One region of the Pseudomonas sp. GW821-FHT03E01 genome, then DNA from elsewhere that is predicted to be linked to it. Evidence: predicted binding sites of a transcription regulator. Region 1 holds the regulator's gene; each other region holds the start of a gene.

Region 1 (4,201 bases):
GCAGTTTTTCACGCACTTCCTTGCGATCAAGCATGCTGGCGATCTGGCGCAGCAACTCCAGGTGCGCATCGGTGGCGGCTTCGGGGACCAGCAGTACAAACAGCAGGTCAACCGGAGCGCCGTCGATGGCGTCGAAATCGATGGGTGCATCCAGGTGCATCAAGGCACTGATGGGCGATCCGCAGCCCTTGAGACGGCAGTGGGGGATGGCGATACCGTTGCCAAAGCCGGTGGAACCGAGTTTTTCACGGGCGACCAGACTCTCGAAGACATCCTGCATGGCCAGATCCGGCACTTCGCGATGGATGAGGTTGGCAATTTGCTCGAGGGCTTTCTTTTTACTGCCGCCCGGCACGTTCACCAGGGAACGGCCGGGGGTCAGGATGCTTTCAAGTCGGATCATGGGTTGGGAGTGTTAACGACCGGTCGCGCCCTGGAGGAGGCTCTGGGTCTTTTCCTTATGCTTTTTGAGTTGTTTATCCAGCTTGTCGGTCAGTGCGTCGATCGCTGCGTACATATCGGTATGTTCCGCGTTAGCGACCACCTCATTGCCGGGAATATGCAGCGTGGCTTCGATTTTCTGCTTGAGCTTCTCGACCGTCATCGTGACCTGCACGTTGGTGATCTTGTCGAAATGCCTCTCTAATCGTTCGAGTTTTTCGCCGATGTAGGTGCGAAGAGGTTCGGTCACTTCCAGTTGGTGTCCACTGATGTTGACTTGCATACAGCTTCTCCTTCGTTGCCAGTGCATAAAGCGGTAGATCCGATGATCTACCACTGGAACGCTGTGGCGTGGCTCTACATCAACCGCTTGCGTTCGCTCGAAGGCGCGATTCCTAGGGATTCGCGGTACTTGGCGACGGTGCGGCGAGCCACCTGAATGCCTTGTGCCTCCAGTAAACCAGCGATCTTGCTGTCACTCAACGGCTTTTTCTGATTTTCCGCGGCAACCAGTTTTTTGATGATCGCGCGGATCGCCGTAGACGAGCATTCACCGCCTTCGGAGGTACTGACGTGGCTGGAAAAAAAGTATTTCAGTTCATAGATGCCCCGTGGGGTATGCATGAATTTTTGCGTGGTCACCCGTGAAATCGTCGATTCGTGCATGCCCACCGCTTCGGCGATGTCATGCAGCACCAGCGGTTTCATGGCCTCGTCGCCGTACTCCAGGAAGCCGCGTTGATGCTCGACGATCTGGGTGGCCACTTTCATCAGGGTTTCGTTGCGGCTTTGCAGGCTCTTGATGAACCAGCGAGCCTCCTGCAACTGATTACGCATGAAGGTGTTGTCAGCGCTGGTATCGGCGCGGCGTACGAAGCCGGCGTATTGGGCGTTGACCCGCAGGCGCGGCACCGACTCCTGGTTCAGTTCCACCAGCCAGCGCTCGTTGTCCTTGCGCACGATCACGTCGGGAACGACGTATTCGGCTTCGGTGGACTCGATTTGCGACCCCGGGCGCGGGTTGAGGCTCTGGACCAGTTCGATCACCTGGCGCAGTTCATCTTCCTTGAGCTTCATACGGCGCATCAGCTGGCTGTAGTCGCGGCTGCCGAGCAGGTCGATGTAATCGGTGACCAGGCGCTTGGCCTCGGTCAGCCAAGGGGTCTTGGCGGGCAGTTGGCGCAGTTGCAGCAGCAGGCATTCACCGAGGTTGCGGGCGCCGATACCGGCGGGCTCGAATTGCTGGATGCGGTGCAGGACGGCTTCGATTTCGTCCAGTTCGATGTCCAGTTCCGGATCGAAGGCCTCGAGGATTTCCTCGAGGGTTTCGTCCAGATAGCCCTGATTGTTGATGCAGTCGATCAGGGTCACGGCGATCAGGCGATCGGTGTCGGACATCGGTGCCAGGTTCAGTTGCCAGAGCAAATGGCTTTGCAGGCTTTCACCGGCCGAAGTACGGGTGGTGAAATCCCACTCGTCGTCATCGTTGCTCGGCAGGCTGCTGGCGCTGGTCTGGTAGACGTCTTCCCAGGCGGTATCGACAGGCAATTCGTTGGGAATGCGCTCGTTCCAGTCGCCTTCCTCAAGGTTATCCACCGTCGGGGCGGTTTCCTGGTAGGAGGGTTCCTGAATGTCGGTGTTGGGTTGCTGTTCGGCTTTGTCGGCCAAGGGGTCTGCGTTATCGAAGTCGTCGCCTTCTTCCTGGCGTTCGAGCATCGGATTGGACTCCAGGGCCTCCTGGATTTCCTGTTGCAGGTCCAGGGTCGACAATTGGAGCAGGCGGATGGCCTGTTGCAGCTGCGGTGTCATCGTCAGCTGCTGGCCCATTCTCAAGACTAGCGATGGTTTCATGGCAGGGGCTTAACACCTTATTCGCCGGCGCACATGCGCCATCCACTACAGGGCGCCGAAGCGCCAAACATAAGCAAATTATATGCCTGAAACTGAAGTGTTTGCCTAGAGCGCTGTAACAATAAAAAACTATTGATTTTTTATTGATATGAGCACCAAGGCGACTGGCCAGGCACCTCAGCGCTTACAGGCGGAACTCATGGCCCAGATACACTTCCTTGACCAGTTCGTTGGCCAGGATGGTGGCGGAGTCGCCTTCAGCGATCAGCTGGCCATCGTTGACGATGTAGGCGGTTTCGCAGATGTCCAGGGTTTCACGGACGTTGTGGTCAGTGATCAGCACGCCAATGCCTTTGGCCTTGAGGTGGTGGATGATCTGCTTGATGTCGCCCACCGAGATCGGGTCCACGCCGGCGAAGGGTTCGTCGAGGAGGATGAATTTCGGGTTGGTGGCCAGTGCCCGGGCGATTTCCACCCGACGGCGTTCACCACCGGACAGGCTCATGCCAAGGCTGTCACGAATGTGGTGGATGTGAAATTCCTGCAGCAGGCTTTCCAGCTCTTTGCGGCGACCGGCCTTGTCGAGCTCCTTGCGGGTCTCGAGGATGGCCATGATATTGTCGGTCACCGACAGCTTGCGGAAGATCGACGCTTCTTGCGGAAGATAGCCGATACCGGCCTTCGCGCGACCGTGCATCGGCTGGTGGCTGACGTCCAGGTCATCGATCAGTACGCGACCCTGATCGGCCTGTACCAGACCCACGATCATGTAAAAACAGGTGGTTTTGCCGGCGCCGTTGGGGCCAAGCAGGCCGACGATCTGGCCGCTGTCGATGGACAGGCTGACGTCACGCACGACCTGGCGGCTCTTGTAGCTCTTGGCCAGATGCTGAGCTTTCAGAGTTGCCATTACTGGGTTTTCTCGTCGGTTTTCTTCTTCGGCTGGATCACCATGTCGATACGCGGACGTGTCTCGGTGACCTTGCTGCCCGTGGCGCGACCGGCGCTGGCGAGTTTCTTGATCGTGTCATAGACGATTTTTTCGCCCTGGGTGACGTTGTTGTCCTTGTCGACAACTTTGGCCTTGTCGATCAGTACGACGCGGTTTTGCGCTGCGTGGTACTGGATGGTTACGCCCCAGCCCTGAACAGGCTTGGTGTCGCCAGCGGTCTGCAGTTGCTCGAAGTAGGCGAGGTTGCCCACCGAGGTCACCACATCGATCTCGCCTGTTGGCGTGCGGGTGATGGTCACGGTGTTGCCCTTAACGATCATCGAGCCCTGAGTGATGATCACATCACCTTTATAGGTGGCAACACCGTTCTTGTCGTCCAGTTGGGCGTCGTCGGCCTGGATGCGGATAGGCTGCGCTTGATCGGTCGGCAGAGCCCAGGCGCTCACGCTTCCCAGTGCTGCGCTCAGACTGAGCAAAATAGGGAGGGTTTTAACGAGCCTCATACTGTCCTCTTACGTTCGATAGCAGGTGTATCCTGCTTTCTTTCAAGTACGCTTTCATTCCGTTGCCTGTCGATACACCGCCGGCGCCATCGATTCTAACGGGTTGATCGGTCTGCGCATATTGCTGCTGCGGGAACACTGTCATACGGGTGGTGGTAATCAGGGTTTTACGGTTTTTTTCGTCGAAACGCGTGATACGTACCGAGTCGATCAGCTCGACCTGGGTGCCGTCCGGGTTGACTTCGCCGCGTTCGCTCTGGACGTGCCAAGGGAATTCGGTGCCACGAAACATGTTCAGGTCAGGGTTGGACAGCAACGTCACTTCCGTCGCCTTCAGGTGTTCGACCTTGTCGGACGTCATTTCATACTGCAGTTTGCCGTCCGGCAGGTACTGCACGCTGTGGGCGTTGGTTGCGTAATAGTCGATCATGGCTTCATCGACATGCGCCACTGG
Region 2 (4,201 bases), on a different contig from region 1:
GATTCGGTGAACCAGCGCACGCAACTGGTAGGGCAGAATCGCCTTGAGCTGTTGTTGTTCCGTCTCGACGGCCAGCAGCTGTATGGGATCAACGTGTTCAAGGTTCGCGAGGTGCTGCAATGCCCCAAGCTGACCCTGATGCCCAAGTCCAGTCCTGTCGTGTGCGGTGTGGCGAATATTCGGGGGGCAACCATTCCGATCCTGGATCTGGCGATGGCGACCGGTGCCGGTCGGTTGCTGGACCAGAGCAATCCCTTCGTGATCATCACGGAGTACAACACCAAGACCCAGGGTTTCCTGGTTCGGTCGGTGGAGCGCATCGTCAACATGAACTGGGAGGAGATTCATCCGCCACCCAAGGGCACGGGGCGCGATCACTACCTGACGGCTGTGACTCGGGTCGACAACCAGTTAGTCGAAATCATCGACGTCGAGAAGGTGCTGGCGGAAGTGGCGCCGACGCCGGAAGCGATTTCGGTGGGCGTGGTCGATGTTGAGACCCAGCACAAGGCGCTCTCTTTGCGCGTATTGACGGTCGACGACTCGTCGGTGGCACGCAAGCAGGTGACCCGTTGCCTGCAAACGATCGGTGTCGAAGTGGTGGCGTTGAACGACGGCCGGCAAGCGCTGGATTACCTGCGCAAGCTGGTTGACGAGGGGAAGAAGCCGGAAGAAGAGTTCCTGATGATGATCTCCGACATCGAGATGCCGGAGATGGACGGGTACACCCTGACGGCCGAGATCCGCGCCGATCCGCGCATGCAAAAGCTCCATATCATCCTGCATACTTCGTTGTCGGGAGTGTTCAATCAGGCGATGGTCAAGAAGGTCGGTGCCGATGACTTCCTGGCCAAGTTCCGTCCTGATGACCTGGCATCCCGGGTAGTCGACCGGATCAAAGCAGCAGATAACAGCTAGAGGCCTTCTGCCCCTGGCGGTCAACACGATTTAAGAGGCGGTATCTTTGTCTACGGGTAATTTGGATTTCGAACAGTTCCGGGTATTCCTGGAAAAAGCCTGTGGCATTTTGCTCGGTGAAAACAAGCAATATCTGGTCTCGAGCCGTCTCAACAAACTGATGGAACAGCAGGGCATCAAATCGTTGGGTGAGCTGGTTCAGCGCATCCAGACCCAGCCGCGCAGCGGTTTGCGCGAGATGGTGGTGGATGCCATGACGACCAACGAAACCCTGTGGTTTCGTGACACCTATCCGTTTGAAGTCTTGAAGAACAAGGTATTGCCTGAAGCGATCAAGGCCAGCCCCGGTCAGCGCCTGCGGATCTGGTCGGCGGCGTGTTCGTCGGGTCAGGAACCGTATTCGCTGTCGATGTCCATCGATGAGTTCGAACGGGTCAACATGGGCCAGTTGAAGATGGGCGTGCAGATCGTTGCCACCGACCTGTCCGGCAGCATGCTGACCAACTGCAAGACCGGCGAGTACGACAGCCTGGCCATCGGTCGCGGTCTGTCGCCCGAGCGCCTTCAGCGTTACTTCGACCCCAAGGGGCCGGGGCGCTGGGCCATCAAGGCACCAATCAAGAGTCGGGTGGAGTTTCGCTCGTTCAACTTGCTGGACAGCTACGCAAGCCTGGGCAAGTTTGACATCGTGTTCTGCCGCAACGTGCTGATCTACTTCTCCGCCGAGGTGAAGAAAGACATCCTGTTGCGCATTCACAGCACGCTCAAGCCGGGCGGTTATCTGTTCCTTGGCGCGTCCGAAGCGCTGAACGGTTTGCCGGACCATTACCAGATGGTCCAGTGCAGCCCGGGGATCATTTACCAGGCGAAGTGATTCGTTGACGGCATAAAAAACGGGAGTCCATTAGGACTCCCGTTTTTTTATGCCTGTGACACCACGCTCCCACAGGGGCAAGTAGCGTTCTTTGGATGGTGAGAAGCGGCAGAAAAGCGGCAGGCGGCGGAAATCGGTTGCCGCTTTTCTGGCATTGCCGCCTCGTTACTGCTCGCAAAGCCCCGGTTTACGGGTTTTTTTGAATTGGCACGCCGCTTGCTATGTTCACGTTACGAAAAATCAGGTCACCCGAAGGTTTCCCGACATGAGCATCAGCTTCGATAAAGCGCTCGGTATCCACGAACAAGCCCTGGGCTTCCGCGCTCAGCGTGCTGAAGTCCTGGCCAACAACATCGCCAACGCCGACACCCCGAACTACAAGGCTCGGGATCTGGACTTCTCGAAAGTGCTCGCCGAGCAGAACGAGAAAACCAAAAACGGCAAGTTCGCCTTGAGCATGACCAACAGCCGTCACATCGAAGCTGAAGGCCTGGGCAATGGCGACGAGTCGCTGATGTATCGCACGCCGATGCAACCGTCGATCGACCAGAACACCGTGGATGCCCAACTGGAACAGTCGAACTACGCGGAAAACGCGGTCAACTTCCAGGCCAGCTTCACCCTGCTCAACAGTAAATTCAAAGGGCTGGTGTCAGCCCTGCGCGGAGAGTAATTCATGTCCCTGTCCAGTGTTTTCAACATTGCCGGTAGCGGCATGAGTGCCCAGACCACTCGCTTGAACACCGTTGCCAGTAACATCGCCAACGCCGAGACCGTTTCGTCGAGCATCGACCAGACCTACCGCGCCCGTCACCCGGTGTTCGCCACCATGTTCCAGGGCGGCCAGAGCGGCGGCAGCGATTCGCTGTTCCAGAACCAGGACGCGGCCGGTCAAGGCGTGCAAGTGCTGGGTGTGGTCGAAGACCAGAGCAACCTTGAAGCGCGCTACGAGCCGAATCATCCGGCCGCCGATGCCAAGGGCTACGTCTACTACCCGAACGTCAACGTCGTCGAAGAAATGGCCGACATGATTTCCGCAAGCCGTTCGTTCCAGACCAACGCCGAAATGATGAACACCGCCAAAACCATGATGCAGAAGGTCCTGACCCTCGGTCAGTGATAAGGGGCGACTTTCGATGAGTGTTACCGATACCACCAGCGGCGTAAGCCTCAAGGATGTCCTGGCCAACTCTTCGGTCAAGACCACGACCACCAGTGATGGTCTTTCCGCGGCGACCAGCAGTGCCACCGGCAGCAAGGCATTGGGCAAGGATGCGTTCCTGCAACTGCTGGTCACCCAGCTGAAAAACCAGAACCCGCTCGATCCTCAGGACAACAGCGCGTTCGTAGCCCAGTTGGCGCAGTTCAGTAGTCTGGAAGGCATCACCACGCTGAACGACACCGTCAGCGGCATTGCCAGCAACTACAACTCGTCGCAAGCTCTGCAGGCTTCTTCGCTGGTGGGCCGTTCGGTCATCGCGCAGACCGGCAAAGCCGTGGTCGACACCTCCAAGAACCTCAACGGTACGGTTGTGCTGCCGGCGTCGGCGAACCCGGTTACGCTCAAAATCAGTGACGCCGAAGGCAAGACCATCCGCACCATCGACATGGGCAGCCAGAGCGCTGGCAACGCCAGTTTCATCTGGGACGGCAAAAACGATGCCGGAGCAGTCGCCGCGGCCGGCACGTACTCCTTCTCTGCCAGCGCAACCTACGACGGCAAAGCGACCTCACTGGTTACTTACCTGCCGGCAACCGTCAACAGCGTGACCATCAGCCAGACCGGCGGTGAGCTGATGCTGAACCTGGCAGGCCAGGGCAGCGTTGCCCTGTCCAAAGTGCAAACCATTGGTCTATAGAGCCGACTAACACGGCACAAAGGAGTGGAATATGTCTTTCAATATCGGCCTTAGCGGTCTCTATGCAGCCAACAAACAACTGGACGTGACCGGCAACAACATCGCCAACGTCGCGACCACCGGTTTCAAATCGTCCCGTGCAGAATTCGAAGACGTGTACTCGGCCACTCGCCTGGGTACCGGCAGCAAGACCATCGGTAACGGCGTGCGCCTGGCCAACGTTTCCCAGCAGTTCAGCCAGGGTGATGTGAACAACACCGGCAACGTGCTGGACATGGGCATTCAGGGCAACGGCTTCTTCATCCTCAGCGACAACGGTTCCCTGAGTTACACCCGTGCCGGTGCATTCAAGACCGACGCTCAAAACTTTGTGGTCGATAACAACGGCAACCGTTTGCAGGGTTATGGCGTCGATTCCAATGGCAAGATCATCAACGGTGTGTTGACTGACTTGAAGATCGACACCTCGAGCCTGAAGCCGAATCCGACTACCAAGGTTGATCAGACGATGAACCTGAACTCGGCGGAAACCACGCCGACCGTGGCCCCG
Region 3 (4,201 bases), on a different contig from region 1:
TGAGTGGTGATCATGTTGACCATTTCTTCAACGGTGCTGACGTTGGACGTTTCCAGGGTGTTCTGCAGCGTGGTGCCGAAACCGGCCAGGCCCGGGGTGCCGACTTGCGGCGCGCCACTGGCAGCGGTTTCCAGGAACAGGTTGTTACCCACCGCTTGCAGACCGGCCGGGTTGATGAAGTCGGCGGTTTGCAGGTTGCCGATCACCTGGGCGGCCGGGCTGCCGGCAACAGTGATGGACACGGTGCCGTCACGGCCAACGGTGAACGTCTGGGCATTGTTCGGAATGACAATGGCCGGCTCCAGGGCGAAGCCGCTGGCGTTGACGATCTGGCCGTTGGAATCCAGGTGGAAGGTACCGTCACGGGTGTAGGACGTGGTGCCATCGGGCTGCAGGATCTGGAAGAAACCGCGGCCGTCGATGGCCATGTCCAATGGCTGCTCGGTGGTTTGCAGGCTGCCGGCGGTGAAGTTTTTCTGGGTGCCGACGATGCGCACACCGGTACCCACTTGCAGACCCGACGGCAGTTCGCTGTCCTGGGTCGACTGGGCGCCTGGCTGGCGCTTGATCTGATACAGCAAGTCCTGGAACTCGGCGCGGTCACGTTTGAAACCCGTGGTCGATACGTTCGCCAGGTTGTTGGAAATGGTGGTGAGGTTGGTGTCCTGGGCGGACAGACCTGTTTTGGCAACCCATAGAGCCGGAAGCATTCGTTTCTCCTCGTGCGCCTGTTTTACGGCGCGACGTTCTGATAATTAGCTGATCTGCAAGACCCGAGCCATGGCCTGGTCATCGTCTTTGGCGGTGTTCATCATCTTGATGTGCAGCTCGAACTGCTTGGCCAGCGCCAGTACCGAAGTCATTTCTTCCACGGCATTGACGTTGCTCGACTCGAGGAATCCGGACACCAGCTTGACGCCGGCATCGGCTTGCGCCGGCTTGCCGTCCTTGGTGTGGATCGAACCGTCCAGGCCTTTGGTCATGTTCTTGAAGTCCGGGTTGACCAGCTTGATGCGGTCGACTTCGGCCGTCACACGCGGGCCTTCGCCCATCGCACGGATACTGACGGTGCCATCTTCGCCGACTTCGATCTGCTGCTCAGGCGGCACGGCAATCAGACCGCCATTGCCCATCACCGGCATGCCGTTGCCGGCGCGCAACACGCCCAGCGCATCAACGTTCAGGCTGCCGGTGCGCACGTAGCTCTCACCGCCATCGGGGCTCTGCACGGCGATCCAGCCGTTGCCTTGCACCGCGACATCGAGGTCACGGCCGGTTTCCACCAGGGCGCCCGGGGAGAAGTCGGTGGCCGGACGTTCGCTCATGGCAAACGCACGCGCCGGAAAGCTGTCACCAAACACCGGCATCGAACGGGCCTGCTCCAGGTCCTTCTGAAAACCATTGGTAGAGATGTTCGCCAGGTTGTTGGCATGAGCCTTCTGCGCCAGTGCATTCTGGCTGGCGCCGGTCATTGCCACATAAAGGTACTTGTCCACACTCTTTCCTCTGCATGCCGGACGTTTGCCGCCCACCGCTGTACTGCTGAGCCATAAGCAATTTGCAGACCAACTTTTTTCTGGCGGCGCCGGGCCCGGCAAACAAAGGACTTGAGGGATTTAGAGGGGATTGAAGGAATGTATCGAAGACGAAAAACCGGCGGTGTCATGCCGCCAAGAGGCAAGGATCAGCCTGGACGCTGATCGTTCCCCTGTGGCGAGGGAGCTTGCTCCCGCTCGGGCGCGAAGCGGCCGCAAAACCTACCTGCGCGATCTGCCTGCAATAATTCGGTTGTCATTTTTTGGGCTGCTGCGCAGCCCAGCGGGAGCAAGCTCCCTCGCCACAAAAGCCGCTTAGCCCGGCTCCTTGCCGACCTCATACTCGCGCAACTTATTGGCAATGGTGGTATGGGAAACCCCCAGTCGCTTGCCCAGTTGCCGACTGCTCGGATACTCGGAATACAAGCGCTCCAGCACGGCTTTCTCGAAGCGCCCGACAATCTCGTCCAGCCCACCCTCGAGGGAGAAGTCGCCAAGCGGCTGACGCACGCCGTAGTCCGGCAGACGAATGTGCTCGGCTTTGACGGTGCCGCCTTCGCACAGGGAGACCGCCTGAAACAGCACGTTCTCCAACTGCCGCACGTTACCCGGCCAGTGATAGTGACTGAGTCGTTCCATCGCCGCCGGCGCCAGCTTCGGCAGTGGGCAACCGATCTGTCGGCTGGCCTGATCGAGGAAGTGCTCCACCAGCGGCGCCAGTCCGTCGAGGCATTCGCGCAGTGGCGGGATGTGCAACGAGAGCACGTTCAAGCGGTGGTACAAGTCCTGGCGAAATTCACCGCGAGCACACAGCTCGGACAAGTCCACCTGAGTCGCGCAGATCACCCGCACATCCAGATAGACCTCTTCATCGCTGCCGACACGACGGAAGCAACCGTCCTGCAGAAAGCGCAGTAATTTCACCTGCAAGCGCGGGCTCATTTCGCCGACGCCATCGAGAAACAACGTACCGCCCGCCGTCAGCTCCAGGAGCCCGAGCTTGCCTTCGGCCCGCGCCCCTTCGAAGGCGCCGGGGCCGTAGCCGAACAATTCGGTCTCGGCCATGGACTCTGGCAGGCCGGCGCAGTTGAGCGCCATCAGCGGTGATTGCCCGCGCGGGCTCGCCAGGTGACAGGCCCGCGCCAACAACTCTTTGCCGGTGCCGGTTTCGCCTTCGATCAATAGCGGCGCATCCAGCGGTGCCATGCGCCGCGCTTCGCGAACCACCGCCGCCATCACTTTCGAGCTTTGGAAAATGCTGTCGAAGCCGCGCAACTCCTGTTTGCGCACGTTATAGATGCGCTCGCCCACCCGGTCCGCCCGGTGCAGCGTCAACACCGCACCGGCCATGGCCTCGCTTTCGTCATGCTCCGATTGCAGCGGCGCGATGTCGGCGAGAAACACGTCACCCTTGACCTTCACCCGCAAGCCGTTGATCCGCGACTTGTTGGCGCGCACCAGTTCCGGCAAGTCGAAGTCTTCGGCGTACCGCGACAGCGGAATCCCCGGCACCTCATCCACCCGCACCCCGAGCAATTGCGCCGCCGCACGGTTGGCCGCGACGATGGAACCGCCCATGTCGATCGACAGAACCGGAAACTCCAGGGCACCGAGCAAGGCATTGAGCTCCATGTGCCGACGCTCGCTGGGCATCAGCCCTACACGCTTGACACCGAATACCCCACCAATCGCCTCGAACTTCGGCCGCAACGCCTGGAACTGAATGTTGATCAGGTTCGGACAGTGCAGATAGATCGCATTGCCATGCTCACCACCCACCTCGCCGCGAGCGACGTTGATCCCGTACTCGACCAACAGGTTGAGAATGTCGCGCAAGATACCGATGCGGTTCTGGCAGTGGACTTTGATACGCATATGAAGGCCCGTAACAGCGGTGATCGAGGCCCGGCGCAAGGAATTTTCTGCGCGAGCACCAAGTTAGTCGTCAAGATTATGTGACACCTGTAGGCCATTTCAAACCCGTAAATATCAATACTTGCGCCACAGCAGACAATACGTAACGAAAACTTTACGAAGAGCGCGGATTTTTCCTACGCAAGACGCGGATCACCTGCTGCAACACCGAACACCTTGGGGTATTTCTAGGTCCATAGCTGTACACACAACAAGAACGATTCCCCTAGCAGGAGAGCAGCATGAAGCAGACGCAATACGTGGCTCGCGAGCCCGATGCGCAAGGTTTTATCGACTACCCCGCTGAAGAACACGCGGTGTGGAATACGCTGATCACTCGCCAACTGAAAGTGGTCGAGGGTCGTGCATGCCAGGAATACCTGGACGGTATCGAAAAACTCGGTCTGCCCCACGACCGCATTCCGCAACTCGGCGAAATCAACAAAGTCCTCGGTGAAACCACCGGCTGGCAAGTTGCCCGGGTGCCCGCGCTGATTCCCTTCCAGACCTTTTTCGAATTGCTGGCGAACAAGCAGTTTCCGGTGGCGACCTTTATTCGTACCCGCGAAGAACTGGATTACCTGCAAGAGCCGGACATTTTCCACGAGATCTTCGGCCACTGCCCGTTGCTGACCAACCCCTGGTTCGCCGAATTCACCCACACCTACGGCAAACTCGGCCTACAGGCCTCCAAGGAAGAGCGCGTGTACCTGGCGCGTCTGTACTGGATGACCATCGAGTTCGGCCTGGTC

The links. Region 1 encodes sigma-54, which starts transcription at its own class of promoters, with help from an activator protein. Its sites were predicted from a motif close to ANTGGCATNNANNTTGCTNT; they were not measured.
Region 2: a site for sigma-54 is predicted at 1,996-2,015, ahead of flgB (flagellar basal body rod protein FlgB). Genes of this name have one in related genera too.
Region 3: a site for sigma-54 is predicted at 1,551-1,570, ahead of AC07VO_RS19245 (flagellar basal body rod protein FlgF). Genes of this name have one in related genera too.

The regions. Positions count from the first base shown of each region.
Region 1 covers NZ_JBWKUI010000008.1:24,998-29,198, forward strand. The annotation lists gene ptsN (PTS IIA-like nitrogen regulatory protein PtsN) at 1-403, opposite strand, end outside; gene hpf (ribosome hibernation-promoting factor, HPF/YfiA family) at 416-724, opposite strand; gene AC07VO_RS14855 (RNA polymerase factor sigma-54) at 799-2,292, opposite strand; gene lptB (LPS export ABC transporter ATP-binding protein) at 2,477-3,202, opposite strand; gene lptA (lipopolysaccharide transport periplasmic protein LptA) at 3,202-3,747, opposite strand; gene lptC (LPS export ABC transporter periplasmic protein LptC) at 3,734-4,201, opposite strand, start outside.
Region 2 covers NZ_JBWKUI010000020.1:63,547-67,747, reverse strand. The annotation lists gene AC07VO_RS27320 (chemotaxis protein CheV) at 1-918, shown strand, start outside; gene cheR (protein-glutamate O-methyltransferase CheR) at 965-1,792, shown strand; gene flgB (flagellar basal body rod protein FlgB) at 2,058-2,465, shown strand; gene flgC (flagellar basal body rod protein FlgC) at 2,469-2,912, shown strand; gene flgD (flagellar hook assembly protein FlgD) at 2,929-3,651, shown strand; gene flgE (flagellar hook protein FlgE) at 3,683-4,201, shown strand, end outside.
Region 3 covers NZ_JBWKUI010000011.1:88,950-93,150, reverse strand. The annotation lists gene flgG (flagellar basal-body rod protein FlgG) at 1-710, opposite strand, end outside; gene AC07VO_RS19245 (flagellar basal body rod protein FlgF) at 756-1,496, opposite strand; gene AC07VO_RS19240 (sigma-54-dependent phenylalanine hydroxylase transcriptional regulator PhhR) at 1,851-3,410, opposite strand; gene phhA (phenylalanine 4-monooxygenase) at 3,692-4,201, shown strand, end outside.